DNA from 2 places in the Bradyrhizobium sp. USDA 4354 genome. Region 2 is predicted to be linked to the other one. Evidence: riboswitches for the same ligand, from Rfam matches in the RefSeq annotation. Region 2 holds a riboswitch; the other holds the start of a gene.
What was found. A riboswitch is a leader RNA that binds a small molecule or an ion and turns the genes downstream of it on or off. The one in region 2 is predicted to bind S-adenosylmethionine.
Positions count from the first base shown of each region.

Region 1: linked by a shared signal. The riboswitch ahead of metX (homoserine O-acetyltransferase MetX) and the one ahead of ACVIIV_RS05335 (O-succinylhomoserine sulfhydrylase) in region 2 are both predicted to bind S-adenosylmethionine.

Region 1 is NZ_JBSSDC010000001.1:2,423,659-2,438,794, reverse strand. Features, by position in the region: partial or broken gene clpB (ATP-dependent chaperone ClpB) at 1-2,044, opposite strand, end outside; gene ACVIIV_RS11405 (MOSC domain-containing protein) at 2,285-3,073, shown strand; gene ACVIIV_RS11400 (TIGR02594 family protein) at 3,197-3,856, opposite strand; gene ACVIIV_RS11395 (alpha/beta fold hydrolase) at 4,070-4,930, shown strand; gene metW (methionine biosynthesis protein MetW) at 5,047-5,709, opposite strand; gene metX (homoserine O-acetyltransferase MetX) at 5,712-6,914, opposite strand; SAM riboswitch at 7,009-7,088, opposite strand; gene ACVIIV_RS11380 (chorismate mutase) at 7,310-8,158, shown strand; gene hisC (histidinol-phosphate transaminase) at 8,192-9,289, shown strand; gene ACVIIV_RS11370 (prephenate/arogenate dehydrogenase family protein) at 9,286-10,221, shown strand; gene ACVIIV_RS11365 (DUF2125 domain-containing protein) at 10,332-11,516, opposite strand; gene ACVIIV_RS11360 (gamma-glutamylcyclotransferase) at 11,627-12,238, shown strand; gene ACVIIV_RS11355 (lysophospholipid acyltransferase family protein) at 12,335-13,108, opposite strand; gene ACVIIV_RS11350 (YdcF family protein) at 13,131-13,835, opposite strand; gene ACVIIV_RS11345 (cell division protein FtsX) at 14,160-15,128, opposite strand; gene ftsE (cell division ATP-binding protein FtsE) at 15,121-15,136, opposite strand, start outside.
Region 2 is NZ_JBSSDC010000001.1:1,107,946-1,123,081, forward strand. Features, by position in the region: gene ACVIIV_RS05310 (MATE family efflux transporter) at 1-535, opposite strand, end outside; partial or broken gene ACVIIV_RS05315 (hypothetical protein) at 702-1,755, opposite strand; gene ACVIIV_RS05320 (PAS domain-containing protein) at 1,860-2,273, opposite strand; gene ACVIIV_RS05325 (IS4 family transposase) at 2,567-3,826, shown strand; gene ACVIIV_RS05330 (2'-deoxycytidine 5'-triphosphate deaminase) at 3,875-5,011, opposite strand; SAM riboswitch at 5,093-5,172, shown strand; gene ACVIIV_RS05335 (O-succinylhomoserine sulfhydrylase) at 5,248-6,435, shown strand; gene ACVIIV_RS05340 (SGNH/GDSL hydrolase family protein) at 6,512-7,504, opposite strand; gene ACVIIV_RS05345 (SGNH/GDSL hydrolase family protein) at 7,517-8,296, opposite strand; gene ACVIIV_RS05350 (OpgC domain-containing protein) at 8,296-9,552, opposite strand; gene apaG (Co2+/Mg2+ efflux protein ApaG) at 9,764-10,156, shown strand; gene ACVIIV_RS05360 (Hsp33 family molecular chaperone) at 10,289-11,296, opposite strand; gene argF (ornithine carbamoyltransferase) at 11,505-12,440, opposite strand; gene ACVIIV_RS05370 (acetylornithine transaminase) at 12,440-13,648, opposite strand; gene ACVIIV_RS05375 (GcrA family cell cycle regulator) at 14,108-14,620, shown strand; gene phoB (phosphate regulon transcriptional regulator PhoB) at 14,856-15,136, opposite strand, start outside.

The DNA of each region.
Region 1 (15,136 bases), 1.3 Mb from region 2:
CTCGATCTCGTCGAACAGCACCACTTGGTAGGGCCGGCGCCGCACCGCTTCGGTGAGCGCGCCGCCCTCGTCATAGCCAACATAGCCCGGAGGCGCGCCGATCAGCCGCGAGACCGAGTGCTTCTCCATGTATTCGGACATGTCGAGGCGGACCATCGCGGTCTCGTCGTTGAAGAGGTACTCGGCGAGAGCCTTGGTCAGCTCGGTCTTGCCGACGCCGGTCGGGCCTAAGAACATGAACGAGCCGGTGGGGCGGTTCGGGTCCTGCAGCCCTGCGCGCGAGCGGCGCACGGCGGGTTGCGACCGCACGCACGGCCTCGGCCTGCCCTACGACGCGCTTGCCGAGCTGCTCCTCCATCTTCAGGAGCTTCTCCTTCTCGCCTTCCAGCATCTTGTCGACGGGCACGCCGGTCCAGCGCGAGACCACTTGCGCGATGTGGTTGGCGGTGACCGCCTCCTCCATCATCTCGCCGGAGTTCTCCTTGGCCTCGATATCCGCGAGCTTCTTCTCGAGCTCCGGAATCCGGCCATAGGCCAGCTCGCCGGCCTTCTGGAATTCGCCGCGCCGCTGGGCGTTGGCGAGCTCGACACGCAGGCCGTCGAGCTCGGACTTCAGCTTCTGGGCATCGGAGAGCTTGCTCTTCTCCGCGCTCCAGCGCGCCGTCAGCGCCGTAGACTTCTCCTCGAGCCCGGCAAGGTCCTTCTCCAGGGTTTGGAGCCGGGTCTTGGAGCCGGGATCGCTTTCCTTCTTCAGCGCCTCCTGCTCGATCTTGAGCCGGATGATCTCGCGATCCAGCGAATCCAGCTCTTCCGGCTTGGAATCGACCTGCATCTTCAGCCGTGCCGCGGCCTCGTCCATCAGATCGATCGCCTTGTCGGGGAGGAAGCGGTCGGTGATGTAGCGGTTGGACAGCGTCGCGGACGCAACAAGCGCGGAATCGGTGATCCGGACGCCATGGTGCTGCTCGTACTTGTCCTTCAAGCCGCGCAGGATCGAGATGGTATCCTCGACCGAGGGCTCGCTGACGAAGATCGGCTGGAAGCGCCGCGCCAGCGCCGCATCCTTCTCGACGTGCTTCTGGTACTCGTCCAGCGTGGTCGCGCCGATGCAGTGCAGCTCGCCGCGGGCGAGCGCGGGCTTGAGCAGGTTGGAGGCATCCATCGCGCCGTCGCCCTTGCCGGCGCCGATCAGCGTGTGCATCTCGTCGATGAACAGGATGAAGGTGCCCTCGCTCCCGGTCACCTCCTGGAGAACGGCCTTCAGCCGCTCCTCGAACTCGCCGCGGTACTTCGCGCCGGCGATCAGCGCGCCGAGGTCGAGCGACAGCAGCTTCTTGTCCTTGAGGCTCTCCGGCACGTCGCCATTGACGATGCGCAGCGCGAGCCCTTCCGCGATGGCGGTCTTGCCGACGCCGGGCTCGCCGATCAGGACGGGATTGTTCTTGGTCCGGCGCGACAGCACCTGGATGGTGCGGCGGATCTCCTCGTCGCGGCCGATGACCGGATCGAGCTTGCCGTCGCGTGCGGCCTGGGTCAGGTCGCGGGCATATTTCTTCAGCGCGTCATAGGCGTTCTCGGCGGTCGCGGAATCCGCGGTCCGGCCCTTGCGCAGCGCCTCGATCGCCGCATTGAGGTTTTGCGGAGTGACGCCGCCCTTGCTCAGGATGGTGCCGGCCTCGCTGGTCTTCTCGAGCGTCAGCCCGAGCAGCAGCCGCTCGACGGTGACGAAGCTGTCGCCGGCCTTCTCGCCGGCCTTTTCGGCGGCATCAAAAGTGCGGGCCAGTTCGGGCGCCAGATAGATCTGCCCGGCGCCGCCGCCGGAAACCTTCGGCACCTTGTTCAGGGCCTCCTCGGTCGCCTTCAGGATTGCACGGGAATTGCCGCCGGCGCGGTCGATCAGACCGGCAGCGAGCCCCTCATTGTCGTCCATGAGGACTTTCAGGACGTGCAGGGTGGAGAATTGCTGGTGCCCCTCGCGCATCGCGAGCGACTGCGCCGACTGGATGAAGCCCCTGGAGCGTTCGGTATACTTCTCGATATTCATCTTTTCTGTCCCTCGGCCTGCCCTTGGGGCCCTCTCAGGCACCCCAATACGGCATCTTCATTGGGTTTCCGCTGACCGCATTGAGGTTTCTCAAGCGGCAACGGCCGTCTTTTGCCGACGTTGCCGCCGGCCTCAGGCAGATGTGGGAAGCGGCTCGCGGATACGAAAGAGGCGGCTTCACAATTTCGTGCGCTCGTGGGCGGGCTTGGCGGCGGCGGGCCGAATCCCTTAAGTAGCGGCATGACAGCCAGCCACACCGCCGAGATCACCGGCCTCTACCGCTACCCGATCAAGGGCCTGACACCGGAGCGCCTGTCGCGCGCTGCCTTGCGGGTCGGTCAGACCCTGCCAGCCGACCGCCGCTACGCCATCGAGAACGGCCCGAGCGGGTTCGACCCTGATGCGCCCGAATGGAAGCCGAAAATTCAGTTTCTGATGCTGGCGCGCAATGAGCGGCTAGCTGAGCTCGACAGCCGGTTCGACGACGCCACCAATCTGTTGACCATCCGCAAGGACGGCCAAATCGTCGCCAGCGGCGATCTGGAAACCGCGGCCGGGCGCGCCGCCATCGAGGCCTATTTCAGCGAAAACTTCCAGCCCGAGTTGAAAGGCCCGCCCAAGGTTCTATCCGGTCGCGACCACAGCTTCTCCGACGTCGCCCGCAAGGTCGTCTCCATCATCAATCTCGGCAGCGTCGGCGCGATCGAGACCATGCTCGGCGGCGTCGCCGTGCATCCCCTGCGCTTCCGCGCCAATCTCTACGTCAAGGGCTGGCCGGCCTGGTCGGAGCTCGATCTCGTCGGCCAGACGCTTGCGATCGGGCAGGCTCGGCTGAAGGTGATCAAGCGCATCGTCCGCTGCCCGGCCACCAATGTCGATCCTGAAACCGCCAAGCGCGATCTCGAAATTCCGCCCACGCTCTCGCGCCATCTCGGCCACATGGATTGCGGCATCTACGCCGAGGTGATCGCAGGTGGCGAGATCGGCGTCGGCGATGTAGTGGCGGTGGAAGAGCCGAGATTGGTCTGAGCCAACGGCGTCTCCACGCACGCCGTCATTGCGAGGAGCCCTTGCGACGAAGCAATCCAGACTATCTCCGCTGAGGGATTCTGGATTGCTTCGCTGCGCTCGCAATGACGACGGCGACGAACCCTAATTCGGCATCACATACGCATAGATCCGGCCGCGCGAGACGGGCGCTTCGCGGACGCGGTTGCCGCTGTTGCCGGAGATCATGATCGGATTGCCCTGCGCATCGATGCCGGTGATGATGCCGACATGGCCGCCGCGGCGGCCGCGCGACATCACCGCGATGGCGCCGACCTGCGGACCGGAGACGCGCGTGCCGTAACGTGCGAACGAGCTCGCCATGTCCGAGCCGGTGCCACGATGGCCGGTGTGCTCGAGCACCATGTTCATGAAGCGCGCGCACCACAGGCTGCCGCGCCCGGTCGGATTGCCGCCGAGATAGCGCCGCGCCTCGGATACGAGGCCAGATCCGCCACTGAATCCGCCGCTCGTCGCCATGCTGCTATTGCCCATGCCGCCGCTGTCGGCGCTCGGATTGTAGCTGGCCTGGGTGTCGGCGAAACCGCTCGCCTGCAACTGCGCCGCGCTGCGCTCGAAGCGCGAGCTGCGTGCATGATGGCGGTGATGATGATGCCTGGCGTGGTGCACGCCAGCGTGCCGCTCTGCGCTATGACGATGATGCGGCCGCGCCGAGGCCGGAGAAACAAGTGCGGCAACCGCCGCGAAGAAAAGCGCCAGCGCGACAACACGACGCGACAGGCGGTACGCAAACAACTCAACCATTCTTCATCCTTCGTTACACCCCGCTTCCCGTCGGCCCGTGCGGGGGCCGACATCCGCCGGGCCGTAAAGCTTCCGGATGTGGCGACAAAAAGACGCCACCTCGGCGAATGGCTGCGATGATTTTGTATCGGGACTGGCCTGATGCTGCCGCATTGCGGACAACTGCGTTAACTGCAATCCTGCAAACGCGGCTTGAAGAGAGGGAAACAGTTAATGCCCCACGCCACGACCAGGGACGACGTTCGCATCTATTTCGAAGAGGCGGGCCAGGGAACGCCGATTATTTTTCTGCACGAGTTCGCGGCCGACTACACCAATTGGGAGCCGCAGATGCGCTACTTCTCGCGCGGCCATCGCTGCATCACCTATTCGGCGCGCGGCTATACGCCGTCGGACGTGCCTGACGGCGAAGTCTATACCTACACGCATTTCTACACCGATGCGCTTGCCGTGCTCGATCACCTCGGCATCGAGCGCGCGCATCTCGTCGGGCTGTCGATGGGCGCCTATTCGTCGCTTCAGATCGGGCTCAACGCACCGCAGCGCGCGTTGTCGATGACACTGGCCGGCGTCGGCTCCGGCTCGGAGATCGAAGATCTCGAGAATTGGCGCAAGCAGTGCCGCGCCAATGCCGAGCAGTTCGATACGCTCGGCTCCGCTGAAGTCGCAAAGGTCACGCGCGAGGCGCCGAGCCGGATTCCGTTCCTGGTGAAAGACCCGCGCGGCCACGCCGATTTCTACGCCGCGCTGGCGCGGCACGATGCCAGGGGATCGGCCAACACGATGCGCGGCTTCCAGGGCGGTCGGCCCTCGATCTACACGATGACGGACGCGATCGCGAAGGTGACAACACCCGCGCTGATCATCTGCGGCGACGAGGACGATCCGTGCGTCGGGCCGAGCCTGTTCCTGAAGAAGCACCTGCCCGCGGCCGGCCTCGCGATGTTTCCGAAGTCCGGCCACGTGCTCAACCTGGAAGAGCCCGCGCTGTTCAACGAGAGCGTGGAGCGGTTCGTGACGCTGGTGGAAGCGGGGCGATGGCCGGTGCGGGATCCGCGGTCGCTGGCGCATTAAGGCGACGCAATCACCACACACTCCGTCATTGCGAGCGTAGCGAAGCAATCCAGGATCCCTCCGCGGGGACAGTCTGGATTGCTTCGTCGCAAGAGCTCCTCGCAATGACGGAGGAACTACTTCCCCCCGCCGCGGCTCAGCAAGAACACCGCCTGCTCGCCGAACATGTTCCACACCCACCAGGGCAGGTTCAGCGGCACGGGACGGCCGTAGAGATCGAGCGCGACCGAGCGCTCCATCTTGACGTTGATCTCGTCACAGAGCTGCACGAAATCCTTGATGGTGCAGAAATGGATGTTGGCGGTGTCGTACCAGGTCGCCGGCAGATTCTCCGTGCGCGGCATGTGGCCGCCGATCAGGAGCTGGAGCCGCATCTTCCAGAAGCCGAAATTCGGGAACGACACGATGGCGCGGCGGCCGATGCGCAGCAGGTTCTCCAGCACGACCCTCGGCTGCCGCGTCGCCTGCAGCGTCTGCGACAGGATCACGTAGTCGAAGGCATCGTCGGGATAGTTGACGAGATCGGTGTCGGCATCGCCCTGCACCACCGCAAGCCCCTTGGCGACGCAGCGGTTGACGCCCTCGCGCGACAGCTCGATGCCGCGGCCGTCGATGCCGCGGGTCTCCAGCAGCTGAAGCAGATCACCCTCGCCGCAGCCGACGTCGAGCACTTTCGAGCCCGGCTTGACCATCTCGGCCACCAGCAGATGATCGGCGCGAAACCGACCCGACGGCCCGGTCGCAACGCCGTTCAGGGGCAGCACTTCCTGGGCAGACATCGCTAGCGGTCCTCAAGGGTGAGCCCGCGCGCCTTGCCTGCCGATTGCAGGAACGCGCGGGAGATGTCGAAGAATTCGGGCACGTCGAGCAGGAAGGCATCGTGACCGCGATCGGTCTCGATCTCGGCAAAGGACACCCGTGCGCTCGATGCGTTCAGCGCGTGCACCAGCGCGCGCGATTCCGAAGTCGGGAACAGCCAGTCGCTGGTGAAGGAGACCACGCAGAAGCGGGTCTTGATTCCCGCGAACGCCTTCGCCAGCACGCCGCCATGGTCGGCAGCGATATCGAAATAGTCCATCGCGCGGGTCAGATAGAGATAGGAGTTGGCGTCGAAGCGCTCGACGAAGGACGAGCCCTGGTAACGCAGATAGGATTCGACCTGAAAATCCGCGTCGAACGAGAAGGTCGGCAGCTCGCGGTCCTGCATGCGGCGGCCGAACTTGCGATGCAGCGCCGCATCCGAGAGATAGGTGATGTGCGCCGCCATCCGCGCCACCGCGAGCCCGCGATGCGGATGGATGCCGCGATCGGCATAGCCGCCACCGTGCCAGTCGGGATCGGCCATCACGGCCTGGCGGCCGAGCTCGTGGAAGGCGATGTTCTGCGCCGAGTGCCGCGTCGCGCAGGCGATCGCGAGCGCAGAGAACACGCGGGCAGGATAGGCCGCGGTCCATTGCAGCACCTGCATGCCGCCCATCGAGCCGCCGACGACGGCAAACAGCGTGTCGATGCCGAGCCGGTCGATCAGCATCGCCTGCGCGCGCACCATGTCCGGGATGGTGATGACGGGGAAATCCAGGCCCCAGACCTTGCCGGTGGCGGGATTGATCGATGCCGGCCCGGTCGAGCCCATGCAGCCGCCGATCACGTTGGAGCAGATGATGAAGTAGTGCTTGGGATCGATGGGACGGCCGGGGCCGACCAGCGTCTCCCACCAGCCGGGCTTGCCGGTGACGGGATGCACATTGGCGACATGCTGGTCGCCGGTCAGCGCATGGCAGATCAGCACGGCGTTGGAGCGATCGGCGTTGAGCTCGCCATAGGTCTGGTAGGCGATCTGGAACGGGGAGAGATCGACGCCGCAATCGAGCCGCAGCGGCTGCTCGGCGCCGAAATGCGCGACCGGCGAGCTTGGATGATCCACCTCGTGCGACCGTTCGTCGGCGCTGATCGCAGGACTCGGTATCGACTTGACGCTACCCATCTCGGACATCGACCTCGTTTGCGACTGGCTGCTCGACCGCGCCGCTGACATCAGGCCATGAAAAACCCGGCCTGAACGATAGGTTCGGCCGGGATCGGAAGCGTCCCCGGCCTGTTTAGCGAATTTTTTAACGTGGCTGCAAGCCGGCCGGCTCAAATGACCACGGAACAGGCAAAAGCTACCGTCTTGGGCGGTTTTCGTCAAGTCGCGGCCCGGATCGGGCCAATTCGCCTCCCGCGCTGCCCGCGGAAAGGGCCGTCATTTCTCTTTGCTTTCGCCGCCCCGACTGCCTAATCAGGACATTGATCGCAGCGGTGACGGCCTTACCAATTGTCCTGCCGATCCGCACCGGAACGTCCTTCAACAGCCCAAGCGCTTCAACAATCAAGTCAGACATGACCCAACGTCCGCCCGCGCCACCATCGCTCCAGGAACTGCGCAAGGAGATCGACGCGATCGACGAGGGCATGCATCGCCTGCTGATGCAGCGCGGCGACATCATCGACCGCCTGATCCAGGTGAAGCAGACCCAGGAGGTCGGCTCGGCGTTCCGGCCTGCGCGCGAGGCTTCCATGATGCGCGAGATCGTGCAGCGTCATCGCGGCATCCTGCCGCTCGACACGGTCGAGAGCATCTGGCGCGTCATCATCTCGACCTTCACCTATGTGCAGGCGCCGTTCTCCGTGCATGCCGACATCTCGGTGAGCGAGCCGGCGATGCGCGATTCCGCGCGCTTCCATTTTGGCTTCACGGTGCCTTACGTCGCCCATTTCAGCGCGCAGGCGGCGGTCGAGGCGGTGGCGAAATCCAAGGGCGACCTGGCGCTGGTCTCGGCGACGTCGAGCCGCACGCCGTGGTGGCTGGAGCTGGAGGCGGATGGCGCGCCGAAGATCATCGCGCGGATGCCCTTCATCGAGCGCGCCGACCATCCGGCGGCACTGCCGGTGTTCGCGATTTCGCGGGTCGCCGACAGCGCTTTGGTGACGGAGGTCGAGACCTTCAGCGTCCGCGTATCCGGGTGGAATGCCGAGGTCGCGCGCGCGCTGTCGCCGCTCGCCGAGATCGTGGCGGTGCCTGACACCGCCTTTGACGGCGCGGCCCTGCTGGTCTCGGTCACCGGCGCGACCAGAATCGACAAGATCAGGGCTGCCCTGATCGAGGCGGGGGCCTCGGTCCGCTCCGCGGCCCTCGTCGGCAGCCACGCAACGCGCTATACGGTGCCCCCGACCGGGGCGAGATCGTAAATCGCGAGCAGCCCAGCCTATCCGGAGTCCAAGATGTCCCGCCCCGTGCCGAATCCCGGCATTCTCGATATTGCGCCCTATACCCCCGGCAAGAGCCCGGTGCCGGAGCCGGGCCGCAAGGTGTTCAAGCTCTCGGCCAACGAGACGCCGTTCGGGCCCTCGCCCAAGGCGATCGAGGCGTTCAAGCGCGTGGCGGATCATCTGGAGGACTATCCGGAAGGCACCTCGCGGGTGCTGCGCGAGGCGATCGGCCGCTCCTTCGGGCTCGATCCCAATCGCATCATCTGCGGCGCCGGCTCGGACGAGATCCTCAACCTGCTCGCCCATACCTATCTCAGCCAGGGCGACGAGGCGATCTCCACCACGCACGGCTTCCTGGTCTACCCGATCGCGACCATGGCGGTCGGCGCCAGGAACGTCGTCGCGCAGGAGACCAACCTCACCGCTGATGTCGACGCCATCCTGAAGGCCGTGACGCCGAAGACAAAGCTGGTCTGGCTCGCCAACCCGAACAACCCGACTGGCACCTATCTGCCATTCGACGAGGTCAAGCGGCTGCGCGCCGGCCTGCCCTCGCACGTGCTGCTGGTGCTGGATGCCGCCTATTGCGACTACGTCTCGCGCAACGACTACGAGATGGGAATCGAGCTCGTCGCCACCACCGAGAACACGGTGGTGACGCACACCTTTTCCAAGATCCATGGCCTTGCGGCACTGCGCATCGGCTGGATGTTCGGGCCCGAGCACATCATCGACGCGGTCAACCGCATCCGCGGTCCCTTCAACGTATCGACGCCGGCGATGTATGCCGCGGTCGCCGCGATCGAGGACACCGCGCACCAGGCGATGTCGAAGCAGTTCACCGAGACCTGGCGCAACTGGCTCACCGAGGAGATCGGCAAGCTCGGGCTGAAGGTGACGCCGAGCGTCGCCAATTTCGTGCTGATCCACTTCCCGACCGACAAGGGCAGGACCGCTGATGACGCCGACGCGTTCCTGACCAAGCGGGGCCTCGTGCTGCGCGGCTTAAAGAACTACGGCCTGCCGCATGCGCTGCGCATGACCATCGGCACTGAGGAGGCCAACCGCCTCGTGGTCGAGGGCTTGCGCGACTTCATGGGCGGCAAATGAGCACGACCGCGCACTTCCAGCGCGTCGCGCTGATCGGCTTCGGCCTGATCGGCGGCTCGATCGCGCGCGCTGCGAAGCTCCAGGGCTTAGCCGGCGAGATCGTCACCACCGCGCGCTCGGAGAAGACGCGCGCGCGGGTCGCCGAGCTCGGCATCGTCGATCAGGTCGTGGCCACCAATGCGGAGGCGGTGAAGGACGCCGATCTCGTCATCCTCTGCATTCCCGTCGGTGCCTGCGGGCCGGTCGCGCAGGAGATCGCCAGCCATCTGAAGCCGGGCGCGATCGTGTCTGACGTCGGCTCGGTCAAGGGCGCGGTGGTCCGGGACATGGCGCCGCATCTGCCCCAGGGCGTCCATTTCGTGCCCGCACACCCGGTCGCGGGCACCGAGCATTCGGGTCCGGATTCCGGCTTCGCTGAGCTCTTCATCAACCGCTGGTGCATTCTCACACCGCCGGAGGGCACCGACACCGAGGCCGTCGCTCACTTGCGCGCCTTCTGGGCGGCGATGGGGGCCAAGGTCGAGGTCATGACGCCGGATCATCATGATCTCGTGCTTGCGATCACCAGCCATCTGCCGCATCTGATCGCCTACACCATCGTCGGCACCGCCGACGAGCTGGCGCAGGTGACGGAATCGGAGGTGATCAAATTCTCCGCCGGCGGTTTTCGCGATTTCACCCGCATCGCGGCGTCCGACCCGACGATGTGGCGCGACGTCTTTCTCGCCAACAAGGAGGCCGTGCTGGAAATGCTCGGCACCTTCACCGAAGATCTCGCCAAGCTCACCCGCGCGATCCGCCGCGGCGACGGCGATGCGCTGTTCGACCACTTCACCCGCACCCGCGCCATCCGCCGCGGCATCGTCGAGATCGGCCAGGATTCGGCCGCGCCCGATTTCGGCCGGCCGCATGCGGCGCTGAAGAAGCCGTAGCTCCGCCCGTCTCTCCTCCGTCATTGCGAGGAGCGAAGCGACGAAGCAATCCAGACTGTTTCTCCGGAGAAAGTCTGGATTGCTTCGCTTCGCTCGCAATGACGGGGGAATCAATACAGCGGCGGAATCTCGCCGACCTTGACCGGGCCGAGCAGCACGGCGCCGTCGACGAATTTCAGCGGGAAGCTTCTCGCCTTCTTGCCTTCCAGCGTGCTCTCGGTGCCGATCGAATTGATGCCGGCGGCAACGCCGGCGTTGGCGTTCTGCTTGATGACCTTGCCGAGGCCGGGCACGGCGCGGTCGAGCGCGCCGAACAAATTGTTGAGGTCCTGCGACTTCACGCCGGGCGCGACGCGGTCGAGCGTTGCCTGCGGCACCCCCTCCTCCAACAGCTTCTCGATGCCGAGCGCCGGGATCACGCGCTCGAGGCCGGTCACCGTCATCTGCAATTCGCCGTCGAGTCGGCCAGAGGCCGAGAGGCCGAGCGTGCCGGCCGCAACCGCGATCATCTCGCCCTGCTGGATGCGCGACTGGACGATCTCGATGTGACCGCCGGCAGCCTGGATCTCGCGGAAGCGCTGCGGCCAAGGCTTTGGCGTGAGGTCGGAGAGGCCGGTGATCTTGGCGCGGGTGTCCGCCTCGAACGGCTCGGCGAGCAGCGGATGCACGCCCTGGATGCTGCCCTGCGCGACATGGAGCACGGTCTCGATCACGGGATGATCGGACGGCGATCCGTCGGCGAGGCGACCGTGCAGCTCGACCTGCTTGGCGCGCGCAAGCGGCACCTGCACGCTGCCGTCGAGACGGTTGAGGCTGGGACCGTCGAACACGATGGAAGCACGGTCCGGTACGGCCGGCAGGCCAGCCACGCTGGCGCGGCCCTTGCTCCAGTTCACCACAAAGGTGTTTTGCGTGACACCATCGGTCAGCGTCGCCGGCGCAGAGAATTCGGCGATGACGCGCTTGGGATCGTAAACCTGGGCCAAGACCAGGATGTTGTCGAGCTTTGCCGTGAACGGCGTCTTGCTCGCGTTCTGCGAGACCAGGGCGACGCTGGCGCCGGAGCACTGGACCTCGAAGCGGAATGGGAAGCCCGCGATCGAGCGCTTGGCGCAATCATAGATTCGACCGGACTTGGCTTCCTGCGCCCGCCAGGCGTCTGCGACGATTTCGGCCTGCGACGCGGCGTAGAACCAGAAGCAGCTCCAGGCGACGGCGAGGATCAGGACGAGGACGGGGGCGATGAAAAGGCCCCAACGGGAGCGGCGGCCTGGGGCAACGGTCATATTGGACATGCGGCGATCCTTTGACCCCAGATTCTGGCAAATGTAAGCGAGGCCCGTCTGCGACGAAAGGCGGAGAATTCACTTCGCCTGGGCCCGCGGTTCTGGTAGCCGTTCCCGAAATGTCCGAAATCTCCCTCCCCTCCGTCACCACTGCCAAGGGCGACCTCTGGGTGTTCGGCTACGGCTCGCTGATGTGGCGGCCGGGCTTCGAATTCGAGGAACGCGTCCCGGCGCGGCTGGTCGGCGAGCATCGCGCGCTCTGTGTCTATTCCTTCGTGCATCGCGGCACGCCGGAAAAGCCCGGCCTGGTGCTCGGCCTCGATCGTGGCGGCGCCTGCCGTGGCATCGCCTTCCGCGTCGCCGATAAGAACCGGGCCGACGTCGTCGCCTATTTGCGCGCACGCGAGCAGGTCACGTCGGTCTATCGCGAGGTGATGCGCTCGGTGTGGCTGGAGAACGATGCGCGCCAGCGCGTCTCCGCGCTCGCCTATGTCGTCGATCGCGGCCATGCGCAATATGCCGGCCGGCTGTCGCTCGCCGAGCAGCACCGCCATGTCATCCAGGGCCACGGCCAGTCCGGCGCCAACCGCGACTACGTGACGGCAACTGTGAAGGCCATCGAGGCCGAAGGTTTTCGCGACACGCAGCTGCATCAGCTTGCATTGATGCTGCATGGTGATGCCCATTCGCTGCACGCACCGGCTCCGGGCGAAGACAGCGAAAGCCGCTAAAGCGCGATAAGATTTGGACGAATTGCCATCGCGGTTTAGGTTGTTGTCCACGCATGATCTTTCCGGAAAACCGCTTCGTCTTTTGCGGATCATGCTTTAGCCGCCGGTCGGCGCGTAGCTTGGCGCGCTGCCGATCAACTGCTCCTGCTCTGTCCGCCCCGCTTCGACGAGGCGCCCGGTCGCGTCTTCGATGACCGTTTGCACGCGGGAGAGAAACTCGTCCTTCGGCAGACCCGCCGGCAACGGTTCGAGAAACTCCACCACCAGCGTGCCGGGATAGCGCATGAAGGTGCGGCGCGGCCAGAACAGGCCGGAGTTGAGCGCGATCGGCAGGCACGGCACGCCGCAGGACGAATAGATCTGTGCAAAGCCGGTCTTGTAGTTGGGCGGCGCGCCGGGAGCACGGCGCGTGCCTTCCGGAAAGATGACGAGCTGACGGCCGCTGCGCACCGCCTCGCGCGCCCGCCGCGTCATGTCGAGCAGCGCCTTCACACCGGCATTGCGATCGATCGCGATCATCCCGGTCTTGACCAGGAATTGACCGAACACCGGGATCTGCATGAGCTGACGCTTGAGGATGAAAATCGGCCGATTGAAGAAACCCGGTAGCACGAACGTTTCCCAGAACGACTGATGCTTCGCCACGATCAGCAGCGGTCCTTGCGGGATGTTCTCGACGCCGCGGAATTCCACCTTGATGTTGCAGACCACGCGCATCAGGACCAGCGTTGCCTTGGCCCACCATTCCCCCACCGTCAGCATCGCGCGCGGCGGCAAGGCGAAGGTCGGCAGCGCCACGATCGCAAGGCACACCAGCACGGCATAGAACAGCACGTTGAACACGAGCGAGCGCAGGAAAATCAGGAACATCGACGGTCCGATCAATTGCAGATCAATTGGCCTGTGCGGTGGCGGGCCGCTTCGGCTGCTGACCCGCAGGCTGCTCCGACATCTCGGGCCAAAGGTCAATCCCGAAATCCTCCAGCCGGACCCTGAGCTCGGCCGCGATATACTTGACATATTCCGACAGGAGCAGCCGCAGCGTCGAGCCCGAGGTCCACCACGGCTCCTCGCGCCATTTGTCGCCGACCACCGCGAACGGGATCAGCGTCGTCTGTGGCATCGCATGCGAGAATTCCACCAGCGCGCGCGGCATGTGATAGTTGGAGGTGACCACGATCAGCGATTTGAACCGGCGCCCCTCGGCCCAGCGCCGCGCCTCGGCCGCGTTGCCGCGGGTCGAGAGCGCGGTGCGGTCGAGATCGACGCAGCAGGTCATGAAGGACTGGTTCTCCGGCAAGGTGCGGGAGATGTCGCTCGCCGTCGAGGTCGGATGCACGCCGGAGATCAGGAGCCGCCTGCCGTAGCCGGCAGCGAGCAGCTCCATCGCATCCGAGACCCGCGAGGAGCCGCCGGTGAGGACCACGATGCCGTCCGCCTTGCGATCGGGCACCTTCTCGGCCCCGCGCAATTGCGCCAGGAACGCAATGAAGCCCGCCGCCGCGCCGACGAAGGCAAGCGCGATGATCGACACGATTGTCGCGCGCAGCCAGCCGCGCGGCAGTTTCGGCGATCGATCGTCGGTCGGCGCGGTCATGCGATGTCGGTGATCCCTTCCCTGAATGATTTTATGACGTTTTGAGGCGAAGTGGAGTCCGGTTTGAAAGGCTTATCAACGCTACGAAACTGTCAGGTCGCAAAGTCGAGCCACCCTCTCCCCTTGTGGGAGAGGGTGGCTCGCCGCGACAGCGGCGAGACGGGTGAGGGGTTCTCTCCGCGCGCAAATCTCTTGCAGCGAAATTGCGGAAGCAACCCCTCATCCGGCGCCATAGCCGAAGCTTCGCTTCGGCGTTCTCAAGAACGGAGGCCGAAGGCCTCCTATGCCACCTTCTCCCGCAAGGGGAGAAGGAAAGAAAAGAGCTCAATCAACATCATTCAATGTCGCGAACAGCGTCTGACGTGAGGCGACCGCCGTGATGGCGCCGATCAGCACGGCCTGGACCGCGAGAACGATGTAGCCGGACGGCCGCAGCGAGAAGGTGCCGAGCAGCGCGGCGAACTGGTCGCCAACGGGGGTACCGGAAAACCAGCCTGCGATGGACTCGGAGAAGCCGAACACCAGCATGGCGGCGCTCCCGCCGATCACGCCGCCCTCCAGGCCCAGCCTGAGGAAATGACGCAGGAAGTGATTGGCGATGTAGCGGTCGCCGGCGCCGACGAAATGCAGGACCTCGACGATCGGACGGTTCGCCGCCATGGCGCCGCGGGTCGCGAACGAAACCGAGATGATCGTGGCGATGATGACGAGCGCGAGGATGCCGAGGCCGGCCAGCACGGTGGCGTTCGTCATCAAGCGCATGCGCTCGATCCAGGCGCGGTGATCGTCGACGCTGGCGCCCGGCGCGACCTGCGTCACGCGCGCGCGCAAGGCGCCGAGATCGAGCGGCGTGCCCGGCTGCACGCGCGCGATGATCATGCGCGGCACCGGCAGATCGTCCATCGACAGGCCGGTGCCGAGCCAGGGCTCGAGCAGCTTGCCGCTCTCCTCCCTGGTGAACGGCTTGACCTCGACGATGCCGGCTTGCGCGCGCATCGCCTCCGTCACGGCTGCGGTATCGCGCTCGAGATCACGGCCGGTCTGCGGACGAACCTGGATGGTGATTTCGCTCGCGACGTCCGACTGCCATTCGGCGGCGGAGGCGCTCACCAGCAGCACCGTGCCCGTGGCCATCGAGGCGAGAAAGGTCATGATGGCGACCACGGCGACCAGCGCTCTGCCGTGGATCGAGGCGCGCGGCACGATCGGAGACATGTTGCGCGCCTTCGCCGGAAGCTGCGGACGCTCCTGTCCGAGGTCGACCAGCACGCCGCGCTCGTCGGTCCTACTCATAGACGTGC
Region 2 (15,136 bases):
CGCGCAACACGCCCGCCATGGTGTTGAGCAGCCAGGGCAGTACGGCGCCGCCGAAGAACACCTGCGTGTAGGCGATCGCATGCGTCAGCACATCGCCGCGGCCGCCAAGCATTTCGAGCACCCTGGGCCCGAAGATCAGCATGCCCAGCATGAAGACCAGACCGAAGCCGATGCCGATCAGCAACGCATGCCTGGCAAGCGTGCCGGCCCGCTCGCGGTCGCCGGCACCGAGGGCACGCGCGATGGCGGACGCCACCGCGCCGCCCATGGCACCGCCGGACATGGTCATGGTCAGGATCACTGTCGGAAACACCAGCGCCATCGCGGCCAGTGCCTCGACGCCGAGTCGCCCGACATAAGAGGTCTCGGCGATCACCACGCAGATGCCGGCCGACAAGCCGATCACGTTCGGCCAGGCGAGCGAGAGCAGCGTGCGCAGGATCGGCCCGTCGGTCAGCGCGCTCTTGACCGGCCGCGGAGGCGGCGGCAGCGGACGCTCGTGTTCATCGACCGGGATCTCGGCGATGTCGGACATGTCGTCTCCCGGGCACGAGCGCCATTTGCGGCGCGGCAATGAACAGGTGTGCCAATCAATCTATTCGCGCGCAGGGCGCGGCTGGGGCTTGTTAGCACGGTGCGCGCCGATTCCTCCTGCGCCGGGTGCAGGCGTGCCCTGCGGCAGCGCATTTCAATGAGTGGAATTACCCGATCGCCCATACCAGCGGCAGGCGACCGCCTGCCGTCGGGCGCAGGTGCACGCCGATATGCCGACCACATCCGGCAGCGAGACCTTCGAGCAATCCTTCCAGCATCTTGGTGCAGGTGGGGTGATAGTCAGCGACGTCGTCCATCAGTTTCCAGCTCAGCTGGCGTAGTTCGAACGCGCTTTCGGATTGCGTCATCTCGGCCGCATCATCCTGTGCGACGAACAACGCGCTCAGGAACGATGCGAACTCACTCGCGCCGCCGCGGGTCATCGACAGCGCCGCTGCAACCTCGTCGAAATACTGCATCCCGATCAGCTTGCCGGTGAGATGCAGCAGATAGCCGGCGTCCTCGGGGCCGAACAGCTGAACCATCACGGGCGTGGCGGTGCGGACATATTCCATCGCATAGTTGCGATAGGCTTTTTCGAGCCGCGGTTTTGGCCAGCTCGCGACCGGCAGTGCCGGAGCGGTCTTCGCGTCGAACAGCGGCGCCTCCAGATGCCGCGCGAAGACGAGCCGCCGATCCAGCTCGAGCGGATGGTCGTATTGATGGTAATAGCCTTCGAGCCCATCCTGGCCGTCGACGCTCTGCTTGGTGCAGACGAAGCCGAGCCTGAGATCGCCGAGCGCAACGCCATTGTTGGCGTGCCAGCCGCGCAGCATCGCGCGGGAGACCTCGCCCGGCACGCCGCAGATCGCGGTGCCCTTCCAGATCCAGCGCGGCGGCGGATAGCGGATCCAGGCCTTGGTGTCGCTCTCATACATGTATTCGACATGCACGCCGCCGATCCAATTGGACAGATAATGATATTGCGCGGCCGCCACTGCCGGCGGCAGATGACTGAGCCCGAGCTTTTGCAAACCAGGCAGGAAGCGCTCCTGCTGCTGGCGGGCGGAACACGCGGAACACGAACTCCGCGGCATCCGCCGTGCCGCGCCGCGTGACCACGGTGAGGATGAGCCCGGTGAAATAGGCGTGATAGAGGTCGGCGACCGCGCGCCAGCGCTTCCATTGGGCTTCCTGCGCGGTGTCGGCTGACGTGCTCATGTTCACTCCCGATCATTGTTGCGATCGAGTGTGTCACCGCCCTTGGTGACAGGCAACCTGATGCTCATGCAGGGCGCCCTGCACAGCGGCCCGTCAATTCCGCATCACGAATTTTGCGCAAGCCTGGCAGCGCGCTCGCGCTCGACACGTTCGGTGACGTCGCGTGCCATCGCCACCGACCCCTGCACTGCGCCGTCAGTGTCACGCACGAGCGCGAAGGTCATCTCGATGTAGAGCTTGCGTCCGCTCTTGTGCAGCGCGCGAGTCAGCGTCGGCTTCCCCGCAAGCTTCATCGTCCCGCTCGCGAGCGCAGCCTCGAAGCCTTTCCAGTGCGCGGCGCGGAGATGCTCGGGAATGATCAGGTCGAGATTCTGGCCGAGCGCTTCATCGGCGGTGAAGCCGAACAGCGCGGCCGATGCGCGATTCCAGCGCGTGATCGTGCCGGAGCGATCGGAATAGATCAGTGCGTCCGCGACGTCTTCGATGATGTTTGCGTCGAGCTGGGATGGATCGGTCATGACGAGACCTCGCATATCGCTGGATTTTGCACATCCTGGCACACATTCGGTGTCATCGCCCGACTTTACCGGGTCATCCAGTACCCCGAGGCGGCAGTGACTAGATCGAGAGGCCGCAGCGTACTGGATGCCCCGGTCAAGCCCTAGCATATTCACACATCTCGGGGCCGGCGGCGTCTTGCCAGATCGTCTGAAGTCTGAATCCATCGGAGCGTTGTGCCGATGGAGCGAGTGATGGAAGGCGGATTGGGACGGTTTGGAGACCGGCGCCTGGAAAAAGGGGTGCCCGTTTGTTGGCCCGCCTTATCAGCGTCGGTCAGTCTGGGATCAGTGTTCGGCGGGTTGGCGGGGATCGAGCTGGCGAGATCCGCATCACGCGTTTCCTTCGCAATCGGCGGGTGACCCCGGAGGAGATGGTGACCACGGCCCGGTTGCGGACCGCAGGGCTGGTCAGAGGTCGCCATGTTCTGGCGATCCAGGACACCACGACCCTGCGAGACGATGGCAAGCTCGACAGTTTGAACCTTCACGCGATGGTCGCCGTAGATGCCGATGACGGGGCATTGCTCGGGCTTGTCGATGCGACGTTCCTCAAACATGTCGGCGGCAAAAAGCGCCGGCGGGCCGTGCGGGCATTTGCGGATAAGGAGAGCCGTCGCTGGCTCGACGCCACCCTCACGGCGGCAGAGTTGGCAGCTCATGGGGCGGAATGTGTGACGGTAGTTGCCGACCGCGAGGGTGACATTTACGAGGAGTTTGCCTGCCGACCTGTCGAGACTGAACTGCTGATCAGGGCCAATTACGATCGAGCTCTGAAGGATGGTGGCACGCTCTACAACTGCCTCGATGACGTGCCAGAACTTGGCCGGGAAGTTATCGACGTATCGGCCAAGCCGGGCCAGATGGCACGTAAAGCCGTATTGGCATTGCGAACGCGGCAGATCAGCCTGCTGTGGCCAAGACGCAAATGCCCAGGTGAAGAGGCCAAACTGCCGAAGGAGGTCACGCTCACGCTGGTGGAGGCGCGTGAGGTCGATCCTCCGGCAAACGTCCCGCCGGTGCATTGGCGACTACTGACGACACACCAAGTGACAACACTGGCGTCTGCGCAGCAGATCACGCACCTGTATCGCCAGCGCTGGACTATCGAGCAACTGTTCCGTCTCATGAAGACCAAGGGCTTCAACATCGAAGCCGTATGTGTGGTCGACGGCGGCCCATTCGAGAACTTGACCGCGGCAACGCTGATCGCAGCGATCCAGGTCCTGCAAATGGTACGAGAGCGCGACGGTGCAGCAAACCGACCGCTCGACGATATGCTTGATCCTAAGGATCGTCCGGCTTTGGAGGCCGTTTGCCGAACCCTTGAAGGCAAAACCGATCGGCAAAAGAATCCGCACCCCTCGGGTTCGCTTGCCTACGCAACGTGGGTATGCGCGCGCCTCGGCGGCTGGACAGGATACTACAGCAAACCAGGCCCCATCACGATCCTCCAGGGCCTATTGGCCCTCAGGGCCATGCTCAGCGGCTGGAGAATCGCTCGCGATGTGTGAATCAACTAGGGTCAAGCCGGGGCATGACAATAATAGAAGAGTGTGCTGCTACACCCGAAAATGCTTCGATAGCTTGAGGCCCTGCGCCTGGTAGTTGGAGCCGATGCGCTGGCCGTACATCGCATCGGGGCGGGCCAGCATCTTCTCGTAGACGAGGCGGCCGACGATCTGGCCGTGCTCGAGGATGAACGGCACTTCGCGCGAGCGCACCTCCAGAACCGCGCGCGATCCTAGCCCGCCGGCGCCGGCATAGCCGAAGCCGGGATCGAAGAAGCCGGCATAGTGCACGCGGAATTCGCCGACCAAGGGGTCGAACGGCACCATCTCCGCGGCGTAATCGGGCGGCACCTGCACGGCTTCCTTGGACGCGAGGATGTAGAACTCACCGGGATCGAGGATCAGGCTGCCGTCGGGACGGGCCGAGATCGGCTCCCAGAAATCCTCCACCGCATAGCCGGAGCGGCGGTCGACGTCGACGACGCCGGTATGGCGCTTGGCGCGGTAGCCGACGAAGCCATTCGCCTTCTCGCCGGAGAGATCGACGGAGACGGCGACGCCGCCGGAGAGGTCTGCATCGTCGATGTCGACGAGGCGCTCGGCGGCGTGCAGCGCATCGAGCTCGTCGGCGTTGAGGATGGCATCGCCGGTGCGGAAGCGCACCTGACTCAGGCGCGAGCCCTCGCGCACCAGCACCGGAAACGTCTTCGGGCTGATCTCGGCATAGAGCGGGCCATGATAGCCGGCGCCGATCATGTCGAAGCGGCGGGTGCCGTCGGCGATGACGCGCGTGAAGACGTCGAGCCGGCCGGTCGAGCTTTTCGGATTTGCGGCTGCGACGATCTTCGGCGGCAGCGCCAGGCTCTCCAGCAGCGGCACGATGTAGACGCAGTTGGTCTCCAGCACCGCCCCGTCGGCGAGGCTGAACTCGTGCAGCTTCAATTCGTCGATGCGCTCGGCGACCGTGGCGCCGGGACCGGGCAGGAAACTGGCACGGACGCGATAGGCGATGTCGCCGAGGCGCAAATCGAGGCTTGCCGGCTGGATCTGGCTCTCGACGAAGTCATATTCGGGCAGGATGAGACCTTCTTCCGCCATCGCCGCGATCATGCGGTCGGGCAGGATACCATTGGCGTCGGCGGCGACCGTGAACGTCAACCGGGGGTCCTCATCAGGGGTCAAACGCATCCCGAAATGCGGGGAAATACCAGCCATTTACGGCTAGCCGATGGACGCCTTGACGGAAAGGGGATTGCGGAATATGAGCATCACTTATCCCGTGGTGATTTGAGCCGGCCGGCTTGCAGCCACGTTAAATAACTCGCTAAACAGGCCGGGGACCTCTGTGATCCCGGCCCGTGGAGATATCCAGGCCGGTTTTTTTTGTGACCATTTGCGCGTCGATGGTCATGTCGGAGGGTTCTATGTCGAAGTCGCCTGCCAATTACCGTCCTGAAACCCGCCTGGTCCATGCCGGGACCCTGCGCTCGCAATATGGCGAGACGTCGGAGGCGCTGTTCCTGACGCAGGGCTACGTCTACAACAGCGCGGAGGAGTGCGAGGCGCGGTTCAAGGGCGAGGACCCCGGCTTCATCTATTCGCGCTACTCCAATCCCACGATTGCGATGTTCGAGCGCCGCATGATCGAGCTCGAAGGCGCCGAGGCCGCGCGCTCGGCGGCAACCGGCATGGCGGCGGTGACGACCGCGATCCTAGCGCCGCTCAAGGCGGGCGATCACGTCGTGGCCTCCCGCGCCCTGTTCGGCTCGTGCCTCTACGTCATCCAGGACCTGTTGCCGCGCTATGGCATCGAGACGACACTGGTCGACGGCCTCGATCTCGACCAGTGGCAGCGGGCACTTAAGCCCAACACCAAGACGTTCTTCCTGGAAAGCCCGACCAATCCGACCCTCGACGTGCTCGACATTCCCGGCATCGCCGAGATCGCGCACAAGGGCGGCGCGCGGCTCGTCGTCGACAACGTGTTCGCAACGCCGATTTGGCAGAGCCCGCTCGCGCTGGGCGCCGACGTCGTCGTCTACTCCGCGACCAAGCATATCGACGGCCAGGGCCGGTGCCTCGGCGGCATCATCCTGTCCTCGGAAGCCTTCATCGCCGAGCACATCCACAATTTCATGCGCCAGACCGGCCCCTCGATCTCGCCGTTCAACGCCTGGGTCCTGCTCAAGGGCCTGGAGACGCTCGGCGTGCGCGTGCGCGCGCAGACCGACACCGCGGCGCGCATCGCCGAAGCGCTGGCGAGCCATCCGAAGATCTCGCGGCTGGTGTATCCCGGCCGCGCCGATCATCCGCAGGCGGCGCTGGTGAAGAAGCAGATGCGCGGCGGCTCGACGCTGGTCGGCTTCGAGGTCAAGGGCGGCAAGGCGGCAGCGTTCCGCGTGCTCAACGAGCTGAAGCTTGCGAAGATCTCGAACAATCTCGGCGACGCCAAGAGCCTCGTCACGCATCCGGCGACGACGACGCATCAACGCTTGAAGCCGGAAGACCGCGTCGCGCTCGGCATCAGCGAAGGCTTCATCCGCTTCTCCGCCGGGCTCGAGCATGCGGACGATCTGATCGAGGATCTCACCGCGGCGCTGGAGAAGGCATGAGGAGCGAATGGCGAATGGCGAATAGTGAGTGGCGAATAGATCGATCTATTCGCTGCTCGCCATTCCCTATTCGCCTCTACATCGGCCGATACGTCCTCACATCCGCGGGCACGTTCACACCCAGCTTGATCTGGCCGACCGAACGGATGATGTCGTCGCCGAGCAGCTGGGCGAAGCAGGCGTAACCCCAATCGTTCATGTGCAGGCCGTCGGCGATGACGAAGCCCTCGACGGGAATGGCCTGCTTCTCGTGCCAGTCGCGCATCACCTCGAAGCGCGGGAAGATGCCGACGTGACGGAGCTCGGCGACCTTGCCGAGCAGCTTCACCATCTTGCCGGCGCTTTCGGCGCGCTGGTTCACGGCCGGCGAATATTGCGGATCGACCAGCACGATGTCGGCGCCGCCCGCGGCCTGTATGCGGCTGATGCCGTCCTCCACCAGCTTGACCGTGTCGCCGGGATCGAGATTGCGCAGCACGGCGTTGGTACCGACCTGCCAGATCACGAGATCCGGATGCAGGTCGATCACCTGCGTCTGGAGGCGCTTCATCATCTCGGGGGCATCCTCGCCGCCGACGCCGGCATTGATGACGGTGATGTCGGCGGTCGGATACTGCCGGCGCAGCTGCGCGGCGAGGCGATTGGGGTAATTGAACTCCGGCGAGCTCGCGCCGAATCCCTGCGTCGACGACGAGCCGAACGCGACGATGACGACGGGCTGGCCGGCAACTAGCTTGCCCGCAACATGCGGCAGCGAGCCCATTGCCTTCGAGCTGCCCTTCGGGGGCAGGCAGGGCACACGGTTGAAGATGTCGCTGGCGGACTTGGCGGCCTGCTTCACCTTGTCGATGGCACGCGCCGTGATGCCGCGCTGCTCGGGCGAGGTCGCGGCGACGGTGGCCTGGGAGGGCGAAGCGGACGCGGGATCAGCCGACTGCGCGGGAGCGGGTGCGGCCTGAACGGCTGGAGCCTGGGCATGCGAATGCGGGGCCGGCGCCAGCAACAACAGCGCTGCGGCTGCAGGCGCGGCCAGCCATGTCGTCAGGCAAAAAGGGCGGAGAGAACTCATTAACGCTAGACCTCAATTTTGCTGCTGGGCCGGCTCCAGATGGGCTGCGTCGATCACGAACTGTGCCAACGCCCGGCCAAGGCAATCATGGACCTGCTTCGCCAGTTCGGGCCCTCGGGACGGGCTGAACAGGTCGAACTGACCCTGATCATTCCACTGCCGCATGATCGCGAAGCGATCGAACAGCGGGATGTCGTGCTCCTGCGCGACCACGCGCATATTATCGAGAAAAGGTTGGGCCGAAATCATGGTTTCGGTGCGGGGACTGTACTGCAAGTTCATCAAGACGACGTCAGCTCCCGCATTTTGCAATGCAACAACGCCTTCGGTGACGGCGCTGCGAAAGTCGTCGGGATCGATGGCTCGGATGGCATCCACGGTCCCGGTCTGCCAGATCACCAAGGTAGGCGTTTTTGCTTCCATCAGCTTAACGAAAGTGGCGGCGGTCTCCTCTGCCGTTCTCTTGCTCTGTATTTCTACGGAGACATGCACCACCTCCGACGGCGGCAGCTTCTCCTTGAGGATCGCCTCCATCCGCGCGGGGTACGAGCTGTTCTCCGAAGACGGAATCGTGGTCGAGCGGCTGCCGATGACCAGGATGTCGAGCGGCTTGCCGGCCTTGACGGCAGCGGCGACCTTGGGCAGCGGGCTTTCGGTGGCCAGCAGATAGGACGGCAATTCGCAGGCCGCGGGCGCTGGAGAATCAGCAGGCGCGGCATCGCCCGCACGCGCCACAGGCGCGGCGAGGCCACCGCATAGCAGGACCAGGCTCAGGAGAACCTTCGCCTTCATCAGCCCCCTCCCGCCAGATCGGCGTTGCCGACGGCGTTCTTGGTTTTCGCACCGCTCTTGTCAGCCACGCGCTTGTACCACGAAATGACCCAGGCCACGCCCCACATGATCAGGACTCCGGAGAGACTAGTCAGCGCATGCATGGCTGCGCCACCGGAGACTTCGGCCAGGATGAAGTGGCCGGCAAAGGCCAGGAAGACGCCGAGACAGAAGATCTCGAGGGAATGCTGGCCGCACAGGATCAGCGGCCGCAGCCAGGGCGATTTCAGGCCCGGCCAGTCCTTCGGCAGGAAGCGCACGGTGAGCGCGGCCAGCGCCAGGAAATGCGTGAAGCGCAGCACGTCGAGATCGGTCTTGTTGATCGGATACATCCATTGCTCGATCAGCTTTGGCATGAACTGGGAGAGCTGCGGCACGTACCAGGTCAGTGTCACGTAAAACGACGCGACGAGATAGGCGATCGCCATCCACATCGTGACGCGTGACGATAGAATACGCGACATGCGGCGCGCACCTCCGAGCGCACACCATGCACCGAACACGAACAGCAATTGCCAGGCAAAGGGATTGAAGGCCCAGAAGCCGTTCGGATAGGCCGACAGATAAAGATCGTACTCCCAGGTCACCGCATAGAGCACGACCGAGAGGCCGAGCGTGACGTCGGGCCGCCATTTCATCGACCACAGGATCAAGGGCAGCGCCAGCATCAGCACGATGTAGAGCGGGAGCACGTCCATGTTGACCGGACGGAAACGCAGGAGCAGCGCCTGCACGATGGTGACGTCGGGCTGCTTGAGGAAGTCCATGATACCCATCTCTTCGGTGTAGAGCGGGTTCTCGAACCTGGTCGCCACATAGGAGATCTCGGCGAGGAAGATCGTGAACAGGAAGACGTGGGCGACGTAGATCTGCCAGACCCGGCGCAGGATGCGCGCGGTGGCGATGAGGACGCCGTTCTCCAGCATCGCCCGGCCATAGACGAAGGCGGCGGTGTAGCCGGAGATGAAGATGAAGATCTCGGTGGCGTCGCTGAAGCCGTAATTGCGGATGGTGAACCAGGTCAGCAGACTCGGTGGCAGATGATCGATGAAGATCAGCCATAGCGCGAGCCCGCGGAACAGATCGAGCCGGAGCTCGCGCTCGCCGATGGCGGGCAGCGTGATGGCCGGCGCAGCCGTGCGCGGCTTGGTCCCTGCGGGCATGGCCCCCGCGGTTCCCGCGATCGTCGGTCCCGTCACTTGGTCGGCAATGGTCATCGGGGGCCTAAAAACCCTTCCGCAAATCGCGACGTTGAAGGAGTGTAATGGTCCGGCTGTCGTCTCGCAAAGCGGCCAGATCACATAAGGGTGCCTCCCTTGGGAGTGTCCTTCTTGGGGGTGTCCTTCCCCTCGAATTCTGGCGGGACGATGTCGCCCAAGCCGTCCGCGGCGTTTGGTTCCCGGGGCAGATTTCGCTATGATGGCAGCCATGTACCGCGCCGTGACCCGCCAGATCGAAGTGACCGTCGAGCCGAATTTTGTTCCGGAGCAGTCGTCGGCCGACCGCTCGCGCTATTTCTGGTCCTACACCATCGTCATCACCAATTCGGGCGAAGAGACCGTGCAGCTCAAGACGCGGCACTGGATCATCACCGATGCCTCCGGCCGCCAGCAGGAGGTGAAGGGCGAGGGTGTGGTCGGCGAGCAGCCGATCCTGGCCCCCGGCGAGCGCTTCGAATACACCTCAGGTGTGCCGCTCTCGACCGCCTCAGGCTTCATGACCGGCCGCTATCAGATGGTCAGCGAAACCGGCGAACGCTTCGAGATCGACGTGCCGACATTCTCGCTCGACAGCCCGGACAACAAGCGGGTGTTGAATTAGGGCGGTGCCGTAGGGTGTGGCACGCAGCTGCATCAACATCGTCATTGCGAGCGGAGCGAAGCAATCCAGAGTCCCTCTGCGGAAAGAGGCTGGATTGCTTCGCTCCGTTCGCAATGACGGAGAATGCAGAACCTACGCGTTCTCCGCGCCCGCCTCGTGTGGCGTGAACTGGTACACCGATGAGCAGAACTCGCAGGTGACGACGACCTTGTCGTCCTTGACCATCGCGACGCGGTCGTCGGGCGAGAAGCTCTTGAGCATCGAGGCGACCGCATCGCGCGAGCAGGAGCACTGCGCCTCGATAACCTGCGGGTTGAACACGCGCACGCCGCGCTCGTGGAAGAGGCGGAACAGCAGCCGCTCGCCCGAGAGCTCGGGATCGATCAGTTCGACGTCTTCGACGGTTTCGATCAGCGAGCGCGCCTCGACCCAGGCGTCATCTTCGGCGATGCTGTGCACCTCGGTGCCCTCGGGCGCATCGCCGGGATGCAGATCGGCCCGCCGAGCGCGCTCCGGCGCCTTGGGCAGAAACTGCATCAGCATGCCGCCGGCGCGCCAGCGATGCTTGCCGCCGTCGCTTGAGCGCCACTCCTCGCCGACCGCGAGGCGCACCTTGGTCGGGATCTGCTCGGAGCGCAGGAAATATTCGTGGGCGGCGTCTTCCAGGCTGCCACCGTCGAGCGCGACCAAGCCCTGGTAGCGGCTCATGTCCGGGCCCTGGTCGATTGTCATGGCGAGATGACCGCGGCCGAGCAGCGTGCCGGAATCCTTCGCCGTGCCCAAGCGCGAGGCATCAAAGCGGGCATAGGCGCGCAGACCATCCGGCGCCTTGTAATCGACCACCAGGAACGACACCGGGCCGTCGGTCTGGGCCTGAAGAATGAAGCGGCCCTCGAATTTCAGCGCCGAGCCGAGCAGCGTCGCCAGCACGATGGCCTCGCCAAGCAGCTTGCCGACCGGCGCCGGATAATCGTGCTTGGTGAGAATGTCGTCCAGCGCCGGACCAAGCCGCATCAGGCGCCCGCGCACGTCGAGCGCGTCGACCTCATAAGGCAGCACGGCGTCGTCGATCGGAACCGCTGATGGTGCGCGAACCGGGCCTTCTGGCCCGGTTTTCATGTCAGGAGATTGAGAAACCATGGGGCGTTATCTGGGGTCGAAGGGCGGGGAATGGAAGGGGTGTGTGTTCCGGAATGCGCGTGGAGCTGTACGAAGCCACCTCAAATTCGATGTCGTCCCGGACAAGCGCAGCGAAGCGGAGCTTGTCCGGGACGACACCTGTGTGTGAGGCTCGTTCCCGGACGACATCGGCGTGTGGGGCGACAAGAGCGCCAACAGACGCGCCGCGTTATTTCACCGCGTCAAAACACCAGGCCAGAATGCCTTTCTGCGCGTGCAGACGGTTTTCGGCCTCGTCGAACACGACCGATTGCGGGCCGTCGATCACTTCATCCGTGACCTCCTCGCCGCGATGGGCGGGCAGGCAGTGCATGAACAGCGCGCCGGGCTTGGCCAGCGACATCAGCTTGGCATTGACTTGGTAGGGCTTGAGCACGTTGTGGCGGTGCTCACCCTCCTTGTCGCCCATCGACACCCAGGTATCGGTGACGACGCAATCGGCGCCGCGCACGGCGGCTTCCGGATCGGTGCCGAGCACGATAGGCGCGCCTGACGTCTTGATCCAGTCGCGCATGGCCTTTTTCGGCGCGAGCTCTGGAGGCGTTGCGACGTTGAGCTGGAACTTGAAGCGCTCGGCGGCATGCGCCCACGACGCCAGCACGTTGTTGTCGTCGCCGGTCCAGGCCACCGTCTTGCCCTCGATCGGGCCGCGGTGCTCCTCATAGGTCATGAGGTCGGCCATCACCTGGCAGGGATGCGAGCGTCGCGTCAGGCCGTTGATGACAGGCACGGTGGCGTTGGCCGCAAGCTCCAGCAACGCATCGTGATTGAGGATGCGGATCATGATGGCGTCGACATAGCGCGACAGCACGCGCGCAGTATCGGCGATGGTCTCGCCACGGCCGAGCTGCATCTCGGCGCCGGTGAGCATGATCGCCTCGCCGCCGAGTTGGCGCATGCCGACGTCGAACGACACGCGGGTGCGGGTCGAGGGACGCTCGAAGATCATCGCTAGCGTCTTGCCTTCGAGCGGCCTGACCGGCTGATGCGCCTTCTGCTTTGCCTTCATGGCGGAAGAGGCGGCGAGCATGCTCTTGAGCTCCGACAGCGGCAGCTCGTTGATGTCCAAAAAGTGCTTTGGAGCTTTGTTGGGCGTCTTGCTCATCAGCTTGCCGCCCGCTTGGTGTGGCTGGACGAGATCGCAGTGCAGGCGCGTTCGAGCCGCCCGACGCTGTCCTCGATCTCCGCTTCGGTGACGATCAACGGCGGCAGGAAGCGCACGACATTGTCACCGGCCCCGACGGTGAGCAGTTTTTCGGCGCGCAGCGCCGCGACGAGATCGCCCGAGGCCACCACGGCTTTGATACCGATCAGGAGGCCCTCGCCGCGCACCTCGCTGACGATATCGGGATGACGGTCGATCACGGAGGCAAGCTTCTGCTTGAGCAGCAGCGACATCTTCTGCACGTGGTCGAAGAAGCCGGGCTTGAGCATGACGTCGAGCACGGCGTTCGCAGCCGAGATCGCGAGCGGATTGCCGCCGAAGGTCGAGCCGTGCGAGCCGGGCCCCATGCCAGCGGCCGCGTCCGCAGTCGCGAGCACCGCGCCGATCGGGAAGCCGCCGCCGAGCGCCTTGGCGAGCGACATCACGTCAGGTGTGACGCCGGTGCGCCTATAAGCGAAGAGATCGCCGGTGCGGCCCATGCCGGTCTGCACCTCATCGAACGCGAGCAATAGGCCGTGCTCGTTGCAGAGCTCGCGCAGCGCCTTCAGGAAGCCGGGAAGCGCAGAACGAACGCCACCCTCGCCCTGGATCGGCTCGATCAGGATGCCGGCGGTGTGCGGGCCGATCGCCTTCTTCACGGCTTCCAGATCGCCATGTGGCACCTGGTCGAACCCGTCCATCGGCGGACCGAAGCCCTCGAGATATTTTGCAGATCCGGTGGCGGCGAGCGTCGCCAGTGTCCGGCCGTGGAAGGCGCCCTCGAAGGTGATGATGCGGTAGCGCTCCGGGTGTCCCTTGGAGAAGTGATGGTGGCGCACCAGCTTGATCACGCCTTCCAGCGCCTCTGCGCCGGAATTGCAGAAGAACACGAAATCCGCAAAGCTCTCGTTGCAGAGACGGCTTGCGAGCTTCTCGCCGTCCGGGCTCTGGAACAGGTTCGACATGTGCCACAGCTTCGTCGCCTGCTCCTGCAACGCCTTGACCAGCGCGGGATGAACGTGGCCGAGCGCATTCACCGCCACGCCCGAGGTGAAATCGAGATAGCGATCGCCATTGGCCGCGATCAGCCAGCAGCCTTCGCCGCGCTCGAAACCGAGGTCGGCCCTGGCGAAAACGGGGAGCAAATGCGGCGCGGCGCTCTTGGTCATGACGTCACTTGAATGTTGCGGACGGTGTGACGCGTGCATTGCGCAACGCACCATCGACCGGCCCGGAAAACGAAACGTGCCGCCTTTTAAGGGCGGCACGTAAGACTATCTTATGCTTGGCAAGACGGGTGTCAATGCCGCCCGGAAAGCCTCGCGAAACGCTCAATCCGTAGTCTTGCGGTGCCGATTTTGCGGGGTTTTCACCACGGAACATGTGGAAGCGAGTCGGCGGACTCTTGCGCGGGAGTCACGCCATATTGTAGCGTTTAGCCTGTCAGATACGACATCTCGTGCAGCGGTTCTGATCCCAAGAGTCCTCATGTACCGGCGTAAACGTTCGGGCGTCTTGAGCGCGCCCGGCGAGCCTTAAGGGATTCGGGCGGCACGGGTTTTTCAAGGCTTTAGGCATTCGCTGCGAAGGCCCCAGGATGGCAGGCGCGCAGCGAGGGAAAGGGTGCAATGACGGTTTTGACCTGGTCCGATGATCGCGTCGAGCAGCTGAAAAAGCTCTGGGAGGCCGGACTTTCGGCCAGCCAGATCGCGGCGGAGCTCGGCAATGTGACCCGCAATGCCGTGATCGGCAAGGTGCACCGGCTCGGCCTGTCCGGCCGCGCCAAGAGCCCTTCATCGGCAGCGCCCCGGCCGCGCAAGGCGCGGCCCGCGCAGCACATGATGCGGGTGACCCGCCCGGTCGCGCGCGGCAACACCGCGCTGGCGCAGGCCTTCGAGGTCGAGGTGGAGGCCGAGCCTGTTACCTACGACAACGTGGTGCCGATGAGCCAGCGGCTGTCGCTGCTGGAATTGAACGAGGCGACCTGCCACTGGCCGGTCGGCGATCCATCGAGCCCGGATTTCTTCTTCTGCGGCGGCAAGGCGCTGTCCGGCCTGCCCTACTGCGCCCAGCATTCGCGCGTGGCCTATCAGCCCGCAGCGGATCGCCGTCGCGCGCCGGCGAAGCCGGGCACGCGGTGAGTTTGTTGATCTAGCTGATGGCAGTCGTCACACGATGACGGCTCAACACATCCGATGTCGTCCCGGACAAGCGCGCCAAAAGCGCGCGCAGATCCGGGACCCATAGCCACCGCGAGATGTGGTTACGGACTCGGAGTTATCTTTACCGCGCAGCATTCACGTTCTGTGGTTATGGGTCCCGGATTGCGCTTGTCCGGGACGACACTGAGTGTGTCGCTAAGGCTTCCCAAACCCCTTACGTCTGCTCGGCCTTCGCGAAGCGATCGTCCAGCGCATAGCCGGCGCCGCGGACGGTGCGGATCGGATCCTGCTCGCGGCCGAGATTGAGCAGCTTGCGGAGGCGGCCGATATGGACGTCGACGGTGCGCTCGTCGATGTAGATGTCGCGGCCCCAGACGCTGTCGAGCAGCTGCTCGCGCGAGAACACGCGGCCCGGATGCTCCAGGAAGAACTCCAGTAGACGATATTCGGTCGGGCCGAGATCGATTGGCCGGCCCGAGCGCGCCACGCGGCGCT